Regions from separate parts of the Desulfofalx alkaliphila DSM 12257 genome, predicted to be linked through region 1. Evidence: predicted binding sites of a transcription regulator. Region 1 holds the regulator's gene; the other holds the start of a gene.
What was found. The regulator HrcA, encoded in region 1, represses chaperone genes, less so after heat shock. The targets are predictions, from matches to a motif close to TGTTAGCACTCNNNNNNNNNGAGTGCTAACA.
Positions count from the first base shown of each region.

Region 2: a site for HrcA is predicted at 5,930-5,960, ahead of groES (co-chaperone GroES). Genes of this name have one in related genera too.

Region 1 is NZ_JONT01000001.1:134,677-142,643, forward strand. Features, by position in the region: gene lepA (translation elongation factor 4) at 1-1,497, shown strand, start outside; gene hemW (radical SAM family heme chaperone HemW) at 1,885-3,015, shown strand; gene hrcA (heat-inducible transcriptional repressor HrcA) at 3,151-4,185, shown strand; gene BR02_RS0100705 (TCP-1/cpn60 chaperonin family protein) at 4,209-5,780, shown strand; gene grpE (nucleotide exchange factor GrpE) at 5,793-6,380, shown strand; gene dnaK (molecular chaperone DnaK) at 6,424-7,967, shown strand, end outside.
Region 2 is NZ_KL544001.1:72,053-80,019, reverse strand. Features, by position in the region: gene BR02_RS0113580 (methyl-accepting chemotaxis protein) at 1-355, shown strand, start outside; gene BR02_RS15230 (aspartyl-phosphate phosphatase Spo0E family protein) at 507-680, shown strand; tRNA gene BR02_RS0113575 (tRNA-Thr) at 719-793, opposite strand; gene BR02_RS0113570 (5' nucleotidase, NT5C type) at 815-1,378, opposite strand; gene BR02_RS0113565 (methylated-DNA--[protein]-cysteine S-methyltransferase) at 1,402-1,902, opposite strand; gene BR02_RS0113560 (DMT family transporter) at 1,905-2,825, opposite strand; gene cysK (cysteine synthase A) at 2,940-3,878, shown strand; gene groL (chaperonin GroEL) at 3,932-5,560, opposite strand; gene groES (co-chaperone GroES) at 5,597-5,884, opposite strand; gene mog (molybdopterin adenylyltransferase) at 6,174-6,665, opposite strand; gene fdhD (formate dehydrogenase accessory sulfurtransferase FdhD) at 6,754-7,539, shown strand; gene BR02_RS0113530 (winged helix-turn-helix domain-containing protein) at 7,532-7,882, opposite strand; gene BR02_RS0113525 (molybdopterin biosynthesis protein) at 7,875-7,967, opposite strand, start outside.

The DNA of each region.
Region 1 (7,967 bases):
GATGCCTCCCAAGGAATTGAAGCCCAAACCTTGGCCAACGTTTACCTTGCGCTGGAGCACGACTTGGAGATTATTCCGGTAATTAACAAAATAGACTTGCCCAGTGCCCAACCGGACGAGGTAAAGAGTGAAATTGAAGAGGTAATTGGTCTGGATACATCCGATGCAGTGTTGGCCTCGGCTAAAACCGGTCTGGGTGTGGCAGAAATAATGGAGCAAATTGTACAAAAGATACCGCCTCCCAAGGGGGATGAAACTAAGCCCTTAAAGGCCCTTGTTTTTGACTCCCACTATGATTCATACCGGGGAGTTATAGCTTACATGCGGGTGGTAGAGGGTACCCTTAAAAAAGGTATGAATATTCGCATGATGGCCACCGGGGCCGAGTTTGAAGTGAGCGAGGTGGGCTACTTTCTTCCTACCCCCACCACCTGCGATTATTTAAAACCCGGTGAAGTGGGTTATGTGGCTGCCAGTATTAAAAATGTTAAGGACTGTCAGGTGGGGGATACAATTACCGATGCCGACAGGCCTGCGGAACAACCCCTGCCCGGTTATCGCAAAGCCACCCCCATGGTATTTTGCGGCCTGTACCCGGTGGATACCGTAGATTACACCGACCTGCGGGATGCCCTGGACAAGCTGAGCCTAAACGATGCCTCTCTCATTTATGAGCCGGAAACCTCCGAAGCCCTGGGCTTTGGTTTTCGCTGCGGTTTTTTAGGACTGCTGCACATGGAAATAATTCAAGAGCGGCTGGAACGGGAGTACAAACTGCAGATTATTACCACCGCACCCAGCGTGGTATATCATGTTTACACCACCGACGGCCAAATGTTGGAAATTGAAAACCCGTCAAAAATGCCCGAACAGGGAAAGATAGGTCGGGTAGAGGAGCCCTTTGTCAAGGCAACCATTATGGTGCCAAAGGATTTTGTCGGTGCAGTGATGGAATTGTGCCAGGAGCGCCGGGGTGTATTTAGCAACATGGAGTACATGGGCATCACCCGGGTAATGCTTACCTATTATTTGCCCCTGTCTGAAATTATTTATGACTTCTTTGACCAGTTAAAATCCAGCACCAGGGGCTACGCCTCTTTGGATTACGAAATGAGCGGCTATCGGGAAACAAATCTGGTGAAAATGGATATCATGCTGAACAATGAGCCCTTAGACGCCCTTTCATTTATTGTTCACCGGGACAAGGCCTATCACCGGGGCAGGGCAATGGTGCAAAAATTACGGAAGTTAATACCCAGGCATCAGTTTGAGATACCTGTACAGGCAGCCATTGGCAATAAAGTTATTGCCCGAGAAACGGTAAGGGCCCTGCGTAAAGACGTGCTGGCCAAGTGTTACGGCGGTGACATTACCAGAAAGCGCAAGCTGCTTGAAAAGCAAAAAGAAGGTAAAAAGCGCATGAAACAAGTGGGCAGCGTGGAAGTACCCCAAGAGGCCTTCATGGCGGTGTTGAATATCGGGGAAGAGGATAGGTAATGAATTATAATAGGTTTTTACATAATTAAGGATTCGAGAAATCGAATCCTTAATTATTAAATTTATTAGGGGGGTGCCGTTTAAACTTGCACTTTCTCAATAACAGATTTGTATATGTTAATGTAATAGCTTTTTCCGTTATTATAATTATGAATTTGCCCCGGCCCTTTTCTTTTGAGGACTTTTGCTACGCTCTTTTTGCCGGTGTTTTGCTGGGCACCGTCACCGGAATAATTTTCCACACCATTTTTATTTATTTAAAAAAGTTTATGGACGGGCGTAATTGACTCTTTCTTTGGTTAGCCATGCCCCATGGGCACAGGCGGCTGTCCTGGTCTATTTTCTTACTAACTGGGGAAAACTAGTGCTGTAGAGGGGAAATGTTTTGTGATCCTTGGTTTATATGTACACGTGCCCTTTTGTTTGCAAAAGTGCCACTATTGTGACTTTGTTTCCTATCCATATAGTTATCCTTTGGCAGAGGATTATCTTAAAGCTTTGGAACTGGAGGCGGCATATTATGCCCGGCTTTTTCCTGAATTAAAAATAAACACCCTTTTTATCGGCGGGGGCACCCCCACTGTGCTGGAAGAAAGGCTCTTGTCCATCTTGTTGGACTGTTTACAAAGGCACCTGGGCTGGCAGCAGGATGCTGAAGTGACAGTGGAGGCTAACCCCGATACCTTGGATTTGTCAAAACTTACTGTGCTGCGCCGGGGAGGGGTAAACCGCCTCAGTTTAGGTGTGCAGGCCTGCCAGCGGCATCTGCTGCAGTTATTGGGTCGGACCCATGGGTATCAAGAGGTGGTGCAGGCTGTGGAAGATGCCAGGCAGGTGGGGTTTGATAACATTAATCTGGATTTAATTTTTGGTATTCCCGGTCAAACCCTTGACCATTGGCGGCAATCCCTGCGGCTATTGACAAGGCTTGATCCAAACCACCTGGCCTGCTATGGTTTGCAATGGGAAGAGGGTACACCGCTCACAACTGCCCTTGATAAGGGCCGCTTAAAGGCAGTTTCCCAAGAAGAAGAATTGGACATGTATAATGAAGCAATTATTTTTTTAACGGCCCAGGGGTACCGGCATTACGAAATTTCTAGCTTTGCTAAACCGGGCTATTATTCCCGGCACAACCTCTGTTATTGGCATAACGGCCCTTATTTAGGTTTAGGGCCCGCTGCCCATTCACACCTTAATGCCCGGCGTTGGGCCAATACTGCAGATGTTGAACTCTATGTCAGTCAGTTGGCAAAAGGGGTGGCGCCGGTGGCGGAGAGTCACCCACTGAGCCGGCAGGACTCCATGATAGAAACCGCCTTTATGGGTTTGAGGCTGCTGGAAGGTATAAACTTAAAACAATTTTACAAGCGTTTTGGTTTACATTTAACAGATGTCTGGCAGCAGGAAGTTGCAGAACTTAGGGCCGACGGGCTGGTGGAGCTGAAAGACAGTCACCTTAGGCTGACACCTAAGGGTTTGCCCCTTGCGAACCTGGTTTTTAGTAAGTTTGTATAAAGCCCTGGCTTAAGTTTTATATGGGTGCTTATGGTAAACTACCCGCTTGACAAAAAACGGGTGTGGTGCTATGTTTATTTTGGGAGCACTTTAGCACTCAACAAACTAGAGTGCTAACAGAAGGAGGTGGTTCCTGTGGTAATGGATGACCGGAAGAAAAAAATATTGCTGGCTATCATTCACGATTACATTTCCACTGCTGAACCGGTGGGATCGAGGACCATTTCCAAAAAATACAAACTTGGAGTTAGTCCGGCCACTGTTAGAAACGACATGGCAGATTTAGAAGAACTAGGGTTTATTGAACAGCCCCACACTTCAGCTGGGCGGATACCTTCAGATTTAGGTTACCGTTATTATGTGGATTATTTGATGGAAAAGGAGCAGCTTACTGAAAGACAACAGCAGCTTATTAATGAAAGTTACAGCAGTAAATCCCAGGAAATTGGCAGAATAATTTATCGAACAGGCCAACTTTTAACCAGGCTGACAAACTATCCTTCCATGGTAATGGCACCTCAAGTTGCTGACTATACAATAAAATACGTTCAGCTGGTTTCTATGTCGCCCACCCAGGCCATGGTGATTGTTGTGCTTGATACCGGGGCGGTGCAGCACCAGATGATTGAGGTGGCAGAAAACATTACCCAGGCAGACTTAGAACAAATTTCATCGGTGTTGAATGCAAAGTTGTCAGGGGTTAACCCCGAACACATTAAAATGACCATCATGAAGGAAATATATTTCGAGTTATCTAAGTACAGGTACTTTCTGGATGTTGCTTTAGGTCCCTTGGAAAACCTTAGGGGTGAAACCAAGGATAAGATTTATTTGGGCGGGGTATATAATATACTTAACCAACCGGAATTCCATAATATTGAAAAACTAAAGACCCTTTTATCTCTGTTGGAAAAAGAACAACTGCTGCAGGAAATCCTTACCGACAGCAGCAGTGACAGCGATGTTTCTGTACGTATTGGGGTGGAGAACAGCTATGATCAAATAAAGGACTGTACTATGGTTACCGCCACCTATCATATGGGTGACCGCTTGGTAGGTACCCTGGGGGTGCTGGGGCCAACCAGAATGGAATATGCCAAAGTAATTTCTGTGGTTGAGCATTTGGCAAATATTTTAAATCAGACTATGAGTAAAATTAACCGCGTGTAAGTTGACGGTGAGGAGGAAGATAATTGAGTTTGAAGCAACATGCCAGCCAGGGCTCTGAGGTGGATGAAAGGCTGGCGGCATTAATAACCAACTCCAATGCAGTGCGTGCCATTTCTGCAGCGGTGGAGGGCACCCTTGGTCCCAAAGGGCTTGATACAATGCTGGTGGATCGGTTTGGCGAGGTGGTAATCACAAACGACGGTGTTACCATTCTCAGCATGATGGAGGCCAGCCACCCCGCTGCAAAAATGGTAATTAATATAGCTAAGTCTCAGCAGGAGGAGATTGGGGACGGCACCACCACCGCCACTGTAATGGCCGGCGCCCTGGTTAGCGCCGGTGTTGACCAGGTGGCCAGGGGGGTGCCGGTGGCCCGGGTTATTGAAGGTCTGAGGGCGGGCCTAAGGAGAGCCCAAGGGGAAATTGAGAAACAGGCCAGGGCCGTTACCGGTCTCGATGATCCGGCAATACGGCAGGTGGCCCTGGTGGCCGGCCGGGAACATGAGGATATTGCTGACCTGGTGGTAAGTGCTGCCAAGTTAATTGGCCAAGAAAAGCTAGAGGACACTGCCTTTAAACTGGCTGACGCTGTGCTGGCGGAGGAAGGGGCAGAAAACGGTGTCTTTATGGGCGTTATAATTGGCAAGGAGCGCATGAACAAGCAAATGCCCAAAGACTTACAGCAAGTAAAGGTCTTGGTCATTGATGATGCCCTGGAGCCGGAAGAAATTGAAGAAGAATCCCTCGGTACTGAAAGTGGATTTGCACGCTACCTGGAACTGCAAAATGAATTTCGTACCAATCTACAAAAAATAATTGATCTAGGGGTCGGCCTGGTGCTGGTGGACCGGGGGGTCAATGATCTTGCCGAAGAAATGCTTACCGATGCCGGAATAATGGTGTTACAGCGGGTGCCCAATAAAGAGCTGAGCAAGGCGGCAGAGCACTGCGGTGCCCGCATGGTTAAACGCACCGGCTTAAAAAAGAAGGAGCCCGATTTGGCTAAATATCTGGGTTATGCCCAGAGGGTAAAAAGTGATGAAAAGTTGGAACAGGTTTGGATTTTAGAGGGCAGCGGCAAGCCCATGGCCACTGTGCTGGTGGGGGCTGCCACCTCTGAGGTGGTGGGGGAACGTCAGCGTATTGCCAAGGATGCTGCGGCAGCGGTACAGGCTGCAGTTAAAGGCGGCGTGGTGCCCGGAGGGGGCTCGCTGGAACTGGCAGTGGCCCGGGAAGTGGAAAAACTCCGGGAAGAAACCCGCGGCATGGCCGGTTTTGGGGTGGACTGCGTAGTTGAAGCCTTAAAACGCCCCATGGCCCAAATAGTGTCCAATGCCGGCTTTAATCCCCTGGAAAAGATGGGCGATGTTTATGTTGCACAGATTGAGCAGGGCAAGGCTTCAATTGCCCTTGATTGTGATAGCGGTGAAGTGGCTGATATGCTGGAATTGGGCGTGGTTGACCCTGCCCTGGTAAAAATATACGCACTTAAGGCTGCCGGTGAAATTGCAGAGGCAATTTTAAGAATAGATACCATTATTAAAATGCGTGACGGTAAATCCGGTGATGACGGTGATGTGAACTCAGATGTTTAATAGGTTTGTGGGGTGATAATTTTGACGGAAGAAAACAAGCAAAAGCTGCAGCAGGAGACGGAAAAGGAAGAAGTGCAGGAGACAGAAAAGGAAGGGCTAAATGAAGCTTCTGAAGACCAAAAGGAAGCCGCTGTGGAATTAACATTGGAGCAAATGCAGCAATTGCTAGACAGCAAAACAGCCGAGGCAGAGGAAAATTATAACCGCCTGCTAAGAACCCAAGCGGATTTTGATAACTATCGGCGGCGCACCAAAGAAGAGCGGGAACAACTGATTAAGTATGCAAGTGAGAGTTTAATAATAGAACTGCTCCCGGTGCTGGACAACTTTGACCGGGCCCTGGGTGCTGCAGACACACCCGGAGATGATTTTGCAGCCGGTGTAAAAATGATTCATCGCCAGCTGATGGAAGTGTTAAACAAGGAAGGCTTAGAAGAAATTGCTGCCGAGGGGAAGGAGTTTGACCCCATGGTGCATGAGGCTATGATGCAGGTGGAAAGCGATGAACATAGTGAAAACACAGTGGTAGAAGAATTGCGCAAAGGATACACTCTAAAGGGCAAGGTAATTCGTCCCAGTTTAGTTAAAGTTGCTAAATAAGCTTAAGACAAGATACATAGGAATAATTGGAGGTTGATTGCAAATGGGCAAAGTAATAGGTATTGATCTTGGCACTACTAACTCCTGCGTAGCCGTAATGGAAGGCGGCGAAGCGGTGGTTATTCCTAATGCTGAAGGGGCACGGACCACTCCTTCGGTGGTAGGTTTTTCTAAAACCGGTGAGCGGTTGGTGGGTCAGATTGCCAAAAGGCAGGCTGTGAGTAATCCCGACCGCACCATTAGTTCAATTAAGCGTTATATGGGTACCACCCATAAGGTTAATATTGAGGGTAAAGACTATTCACCCCCTGAAGTTTCAGCAATGATATTGCAAAAAATGAAGGCTGATGCGGAGGCTTATTTGGGCACCAAGGTTACTAAAGCGGTAATTACTGTGCCGGCATATTTTTCCGATGCCCAGCGTCAGGCCACCAAAGATGCCGGTAAAATTGCAGGCTTAGAGGTGCTGCGTATTATTAACGAGCCCACCGCAGCGGCATTGGCTTACGGTTTAGATAAAGGTGAAGACCAAACGATACTGGTTTATGACTTAGGCGGTGGCACCTTTGACGTATCCATTTTAGAGCTGGGCGACGGCGTATTTGAAGTAAAGGCCACCAGCGGTAACAACCGTTTAGGTGGCGACGACTTTGACCAGCGCATTGTGGATTGGATGGTAGCGGAATTTAAAAAAGAATCAGGCATTGATTTGAAAAACGACCGCATGGCAATGCAGCGTTTAAGGGAAGCCGCTGAAAAGGCCAAAATTGAATTATCCGGCGTAATGACTTCAAACATTAACCTGCCCTTTATTACAGCCGGTGAAGACGGACCCAAACACTTAGACTTAAACTTATCCAGGGCTAAGTTTGATGAACTGACCGCAGACCTGGTGGAAAAAACCATGGGGCCAACCAGACAGGCAATGGCGGATTCCGGCCTGGAACCTAAGGATATAGATAAAATATTGTTGGTGGGTGGTTCTACCCGTATTCCGGCGGTACAGGAAGCAATTAAGAAGTATTTAGGTAAAGAGCCTCACAAGGGCATTAACCCCGATGAGTGTGTGGCATTGGGGGCTGCCATTCAGGCAGGGGTGTTGGCCGGTGAAGTGAAGGATGTTTTACTGCTGGATGTGACACCGCTTTCCTTGGGAATTGAAACCTTGGGTGGGGTATTTACCCGTTTAATTGAGCGCAACACCACCATTCCCACATCAAAGAGCCAGGTCTTCTCCACTGCCGCTGACAACCAAACCACAGTGGAAATTCATGTGCTGCAGGGTGAGCGTCCCATGGCGGCAGACAACAAGACACTGGGTCGGTTTTCCTTAACCGGTATTCCGCCGGCACCCCGGGGTGTACCGCAAATTGAAGTTAAGTTTGATATCGATGCTAACGGTATAGTAAATGTATCTGCTAAGGATATGTCTACCAATAAAGAACAAAGTATCACCATTACCAGCAGCGGCGGTTTAAGTGATGAAGAAATTGAAAAAATGGTAAAAGACGCTGAACGCTATGCCGAAGAGGACAAAAAGCGCCAAGAGGCAGTTGAGGTACGCAACAATGCCGATAGCTTGATTTA
Region 2 (7,967 bases), on a different contig from region 1:
GGAGCAGTCTGCCGAAGCCACCAAAGAAATTGGCAAGTTAATTCAGCAGGTACAATCCGGCGTAGACCTTACCACCTTAACCACTGATAACAGCGTTGCTGAAGTAGAGGAGGGTGTAAGGCTGGCCGCCAAGGCAGGACAAGCCCTGGAAACCATTAATGAGTCAGTACAAAAAACAATAGATTCAATGACTGAAATTGCTTACAGCTCTAAGCAATCCAGTGAAGGCATAGAGCAGGTGGCTTCCAATAACGAACAAATAACGTCTTCAGTGCAGCAAATGGCAGCAGCCTCCCAGGAATTGGCCGATATTGCCGGTAAATTACATTTATCTGCAGAAAGGTTTAAGGTTTAAATAATAAAAAGAGAAAGCGCCTTAAGGACGGCGCTTTCTCTTTTTTCGACATTATACCACCTTCACTTTTTCGTTATTTATTGATAAAATATGAAGCTATATAGGTATAAAATTTCAAATCGCGACAAGTAGATTAGAAAGGTTGATTATTTTGTCTATTAGCGAGTTGGAACAGGCCATCGAGAAATTGAGAGAGATTATGTATCTAAAGGCAGAGTCCAAAAGGTTAATTGATCCCGAAATAATAGCAATAAGTCAAGAACTGGATGAATATCTAAACATATACCATAGGCTCTTGTGTAAAGTCTCTTATCACCGGTTGTAAGTATAAAAAGGTTCCCGGCTAAAAACCAGGAACCTTGCTGGAGCCAGAGATGGGATTTGAACCCACGGCCTATGCATTACGAGTGCATTGCTCTACCACTGAGCTACTCTGGCAACCCTATGACAATGTATATTTTACTCTCCATTATTTACACTGTCAATATATCGATATACTTCCTCCCATCGACCGCAGCGCCTTCCTTCCCAGGGCCAATTTAAATTATGGGGCGCATCAAACAGTATAACGTCAAAGCCGGCTTTAGACAGCTGCACTGCGTTATGGTAATTGTCTTCCACCACCAGATCAACACCTAACTGCTTACATATATCCACCTTATCATGACTGTTTAACAGGTAGAGCCCCCGGTAGGGCAAGTTATGGCGGTTTAACCAACGCCGGGTGGCCTCTTCGTAAATAGGGCTGCGGGCAGTGATGATGTTAATTTGATGTTTTGCAGCAGCCAAGAGGCGCAGGTATTTATCTGCGCCGGGTATCAGGGGGGAGCCTTCTATCATGTTTAGCTCAACCTGGCTCATCAGTTGGTTAAACTCTTCCCGGGTGATCTTGTACACCTTGCACACATCATATTCCGGTATATTGTCCGGCAGAATCTTTTGCCCGGTGTAGCGGTTCAGGGCATCCACCAGCAGGGGCAAATTATCGCATATTGTTCCATCCAGGTCACAACCAATAATCATTCTTTCCCTTCCACCTACTTACATTATTTCTCAAGGTCTAAAAGTTTCTCTTTCCACCGGGGCAGGCTGCCAAATCCCCCGGGGCTGCCGTCGGCACGGATGACCCGGTGGCAAGGTATTACCAAGAGGGCCCGATTGGAACTGAGGGCATTTCCTACCGCCCTGGCGGCCTTGGGCCGGCCAATCATTTCAGCCACCTGGCTGTAGCTGCGGGTTTCTCCGTATGGAATGCCGGCTACAGTTGTTAATACCCGCCGCTGAAAGTCTGTACACCAACTTAAGTCCACCTGAAAGTTAAAGGAAGCACTTTCTTTATTGAAATACCCTTCCAGTTGGCGGGTTAAGCTCACGGTGTCAGGGTGGCCGGCATAGTTTTCAGTGATATTGGCATTGGGGGTTAGCTGCAGCAATCTTTGTTCTGCCCCATGGGGCTCTTTATAGGGTAAGGTGAGGGCCCACAGCCCTTTGTCGGACCAGGCCACCCCTATCCAGCCTTCACTTATTGCCAGGATATAAGATTTCATCTTTAGCTCACCACCCTTTCCTTGCTGCCTGTGGCTTTGGGTTTTTCCACCGTTGAGGTGATAAAAATATATAAGCCCGTTATAATCACTGCCCCCCCAAGCAGCTGTAGCATGGTTGGAACTTCCCCAAATATAAAGTAGGCCAATATGGTGGCCCCCACCGGTTCTCCCAGTATGCTCACCGATACCACCGCGGCCTTAACATAGCGCAAGGCCCAGTTAAATACCGTATGACCAAAAATGGTGGGTATGACGGCCAACATTAAAAACCACATCCAGGTGGCCCCGTCGTAGGGATAAAAGGGCAGCTCCATAACTAAACTGCACAGCATTAAGGTCACAGCCGATGCACTGTAAACCAGGGTGACATAGGTAAATAAGGACAGCCTAAAGCGCAGGCTTCTTCCAATCAGTACATAACCGGCAACAAAGATTGCCCCGGCAAAGGCCAGCAGGTCTCCCAGCAGGGCCTGACCGCCCACTTGAAAGTCATTAATGCCTATAATAATACTGCCCGTCAAGGCTAAGCCGGCTCCGGCCAGGCCCTTGCGGCTAATTTTCTCCTTGTACAAGAAGTAGCCCCCGGCTATTACGAACAGCGGCTGCATGGTTACCAATACAGTTGAACTGGCCACCGTGGTGTAGTTCAATGATGTTACCCAGGTGGCAAAGTGCATGGCCAGCAAAACACCGGAAAGTACAGCCAGCAGCAGATCCCGGCCACTGATATGTTTAAGCTCTTGACGCCCGGTGGCAAAGGCCAGCGGTGCCAGCAGCAGCACGGTGAAAGCCAAGCGGTAAAAAGCGATAATTAATGCCGGGGCGTCAGCCAGCTTAGTAAAGATTGCTGAAAAGGAGGCCGCCAGCACACCCAGCAGCACCGCCAGGTAGGGATTAATAATTGGTTTGGTCGAATTAGTCATTTATTTTTTCTTCACCTGCGTTGTCTCTTTTTTGTTAATATTATTCTATTGTAGGTTAAAATAAGAGGATGGGCAACCGATTCGGCCCTAATAATTAAAATTGAGGTGGTTACCATGAATATTAAAAACAGCCTTTTGGAGTTAATCGGTAAAACACCCCTGGTACGGTTAAATAAGTTGTCGGCTGCCGGTGGTGCCCAGGTGATTGCCAAGGTGGAGTTTTTTAATCCCGGCGGCAGTGTAAAGGATCGCATTGGTATAGCAATGATTGACGAGGCTGAAAAAAAGGGCTTATTAAACAGTGATACCGTCATTATCGAACCCACCAGCGGAAATACCGGCATTGGTCTGGCCCTGGCCTGCGCCATTAAAGGTTATCGCTTGATACTTACCATGCCCGAAACAATGAGTGCAGAGCGGCGCAGCTTACTAAGGGCCTATGGGGCTGAAATAGTGCTTACACCGGGTACCAAGGGCATGGCCGGGGCAGTGGAAGAGGCAAAGAGGCTGGCACAAGAATACAGCAGTTCCTTTATCCCCCAGCAGTTTGAAAACATGGCAAATCCCAGGGTGCACTCAGAAACAACTGCCCAGGAAATATGGGAGGATACCGAAGGTAAGGTGGATATTTTCGTGGCCGGGGTGGGCACCGGCGGCACCATTACCGGTGTGGCCAGAGCACTGAAAGAAAGAAAACCCGACCTGCAAACAGTTGCCGTTGAACCGGCTTCATCTCCGGTTATTTCCGGCGGCAGCGCCGGGCCGCACAAAATACAGGGCATAGGTGCCGGCTTTGTGCCCGAGGTGCTGCAGGTGGAGCTGCTGGATAAGGTGATACGGGTAACCGACCGGCAGGCCATGGAAACCGCCCGCAGCCTGGCTAAGGATGAGGGATTGTTAGTGGGCATATCCTCAGGGGCCGCAGCCTATGCCGCCGGCCAGATAGCCAAGCTGCCGGAAAATAAGGGCAAAATGGTGGTGGTACTGCTGCCGGACACCGGCGAGAGATACTTATCCACCGAATTATTCCAAACCCCGGGGCCCAAAGTTTAATCATACCCTATGAACAAAAAAATCCTTGCGCCTAAAGCGCAAGGATTTTTTACTTACATCATGGGCATTCCGCCGCCCATGCCGCCCATGGGGTCGCTCTTTGGATCTTCGGGAAGGTCGGCCACCAGCGTTTCTGTGGTCAGAATCATTGCAGCAATGCTGGCAGCATTCTGTAAAGCAGAACGGGTTACTTTTGCCGGGTCTACAATACCTGCATCAATCATATTGGTAAACTTATCACGGAGAGCATCGTAACCAACACCCTGCTCCTTGTGGCGAACTTTCTCAACCACCACAGAGCCTTCTACACCGGCGTTGTTAGCAATTTGACGCAGCGGTTCTTCCAGTGAGCGTTTAACAATATCGATACCTGTCTTTTCATCGCTTTCGTCAGCGGTTAAGCCTTCCAGGGCAGGAATAATATCCACATAGCAGGTACCGCCGCCGGATACAATACCTTCTTCAACTGCAGCACGGGTAGCGTTCAGTGCGTCTTCAATGCGCAGTTTCTTTTCTTTCATTTCTGTTTCAGTGGCTGCACCCACAGAAATTACCGCTACACCGCCGGCCAGTTTAGCCAGACGTTCTTGCAGTTTTTCTTTATCAAACTCGGAGGTGGAGTCTTCAATTTGTCTCTTAATTTGAGCAACACGGGCAGTGATTTTGTCCGCTTCGCCCTGGCCACCTACAATAATGGTTTCTTCTTTCTTCACGCGAACCTGGCGAGCAGTTCCCATCAAATCTAAGGTTGCATTTTCAAGCTTTAAGCCCACTTCTTCAGTGATTACTGTACCGCCGGTGAGGATAGCAAGGTCCTCCAACATGGCCTTACGGCGATCACCGAATCCGGGAGCTTTAACGGCTACACAGGTGAAGGTACCGCGGAGTTTGTTGAGCACTAAAGTTGCCAGGGCTTCACCTTCCAGGTCTTCACAGATAATCATTAAGGGCTTGCCGGTTTGCACAACTTTCTCCAGTACAGGCAATACGTCAGCCACGGCACTGATCTTCTTATCGGTGATCAGTATGTATGGGTCGCTCAAGGTAGCTTCCATTTTGTCGGTGTCGGTAATCATGTACGGAGAAATGTAACCGCGGTCAAAGTTCATACCTTCAACAACTTCCAGGGATGTGCCCATGCTCTGGGATTCTTCAACGGTGATAACTCCGTCCTTGCCCACCTTTTCCATGGCGTCGGCAATCAGTTCACCAATTTTACTGTCGTTGGCAGAAATGCTGGCCACCTGAGCAATGGCTTCTTTGCTTTCAATGTGTTTGGATTGATTCTTAATTTCTTCAACTGCCTTTTCAACAGCACGCTCAATACCGCGCTTGAGAATCATTGGGTTTGCACCGGCAGCTACGTTTTTCAAGCCTTCACGCACCAGTGCCTGGGCCAGCAAGGTGGCTGTGGTGGTGCCGTCACCGGCAACATCGTTGGTCTTGGTGGCAACTTCCTTTACAAGTTGAGCACCCATATTTTCAAAGTGGTCTGCTAACTCCACTTCTCTGGCAATGGTTACACCGTCATTGGTAATTAGGGGAGAACCGAACTTTTTTTCCAATACAACGTTGCGGCCTTTGGGGCCGAGGGTTACTTTTACAGCTTCAGCTAAGGCATTAACGCCTTTTTCAAGGGCCTTGCGAGCATTTTCGCTAAAGATAATTTCTTTACCTGCCAAAATAATGACCTCCTTCTTGTCCTAGGTTCAGTGTAGTTATTCAATTACTGCTAAGATATCCATTTCGCGCAGAATAAGATATTCTTCACCGTCAACTTTTACTTCATTGCCGGCATACTTGGAATACAGCACCTTGTCGCCTGCCTTAACATCCATGGGCTGACGCTGGCCGTTTTCCAGCACCCGGCCGGGGCCTACTGCAATAACTTCTGCCTGCTGAGGCTTTTCCTTTGCAGTGTCAGGTAATACAATACCGCTCTTAGTCACTTCTTCGCTGGGCAGTGCCTTTACAACTACCCTGTCACCTAGTGGTTTGATTGCCACAAATACCCCTCCTTGATATTGAGAAATATTTTCTTAAATTTTTACTGTTAGCACTCACGCTAGATGAGTGCTAACATCCAAGTAATATAATATAAAACGAAAAATCCAAAAGCAAATACCCCTGAGGGAAGAAAAATATCATAATTTTTCAAAATGGTTAATTAGGGGTAAAAAACTTTTAGTTTCTCATTTTATATAAATATTACTTGCTTTCTAATATTTTCTATTTATATTGTTGCCTTTAGCATCATGCTTTATACACAACTTAAAAAAATTTCCATGTATATTTTTAATCCTGACCACATTCCCCGCCGGCTCCGGACAGTATTTCCAATCCGTGGGGCAGGGCCGGCAGCACCACCGCTAAACATTCCCTTACGCCCTTGGGACTTCCCGGCAGGTTAATGATTAAGGTGCTCTTTCTAATGCCGGCCACCGCCCGGCTGAGCATGGCCTTGGGAGTAATGCGCAGCGATTCAAGCCGCATGGCTTCGGCAATGCCCGGGGCTTCTTTATCTATTACCGCCAGGGTGGCATCCGGTGTGTTATCCCGGGGGCTAAATCCTGTGCCTCCGGTGGTAAGCACCAGGTTAAGCTTTAAATCATCGCAGCAGTACAGCAATTGTTCCTTAATTAATTCCAGGTCATCGGCTATTACCCGATAATATGCCAGCTCACCACCGATTTGGGCCATCATTTCTTTAATTACTTGGCCGCTTTTGTCTTCCCGTTCCCCCCGGGAACCTTTATCGCTCAGGGTTATTACCCCCACTTTTATCACAGTAATCACCGCCTATGTACTTTTTTTCCCCAACAGGTTAGAATAGAAAAAGTAAAAAATGTTAAAAAACTTTCCCCTGGAGGTAGTGATGAAAAAAGAAAACTTTGTTTCCTTACCAATAACCAAAGTTGTTGATAGCGCAATTAGCCAAGAAGAGGACAAGGTGGTTACCGAAATACCGGTGACACTTTTTTTAAACGGTGATGAATTTGTTACCTTGGTCTGCTCACCCCAGTACCTGAAAGAATTGGCAGTGGGTTTTCTTTGCTCCGAGGGCATTTTACAGCAGCCGTCCGACCTGCATGACATCTCCGTTGATGAAGAAGAAGGTATCATCCATGTCAGCGCCAATGCCGGGCAAGCGGAAAAGCGGTTTTTAAAGCGCTATATAACCTCTTGCTGCGGGCGCGGGCGGTCATCCTTTTACTTTGTAAACGACGCCAAGTCCATGTCTGTGGTGGACAGCACCACCTTTGTCACCCCCCGGCACATATGGCAGTTGAGCACCGATTTGGAAGAACAATCCACTTTATTTAAAGAAACCGGCGGCGTACACAACGCGGCTCTGTGTACCGCTGACCAAGTGGTGGTTTTCTTTGAAGATATCGGAAGACACAATGCAGTGGATAAAATATTTGGGCACTGCTTTTTAAATAATATTCCCTTTGATGACAAAATCATGGTTTTTAGCGGGCGCATTTCTTCCGAAATATTGATTAAGGTTGCCAAGATGGGCCTGCCCATTTTAGTATCCCGGTCGGCCCCCACCGCCCTGGCGGTGGAAATGGCAGTGGAACTGGGCCTCACGGTGGTCGGTTTCGCCCGGGGCAAGCGCTTGAACATATACGCTAACCCCTGGCGGGTGGTTATTTAAGGGCAAAACTTTCCTTAAACAATTCCTCAATGACACCGTCCACCTGTTGACGAAAGCTGCTGTAGCGCTTAATTAACTCTAGGGCGGGGGGGGTCAGGGTTGCACCGCCTCCCTGTTCACCGCCCACCTGGGTAACCACCAGTTCTATTTGCCAGCGTTTTTGGGCGGTTTTTATTCTACCCCAGGCTGCCCGGTAGGACATATTCATTTCCCGGGCAGCTGCGGATATGGAGCCCATTTCATGTATTAGTTTTAAGAGCTTAAACAAGCCGTCACCAAATACCGTGCCATCCCATTCCAACCACACCTTATAACCGGGTTTAAATCTGTCGGGACTATACATCACTGTCACTCTGCCGCCACATAACCTTACCGCAGTCCCGCAGGTCATAACCCCCCAGTTTATATACTTCCTGTTGAAACTCCGG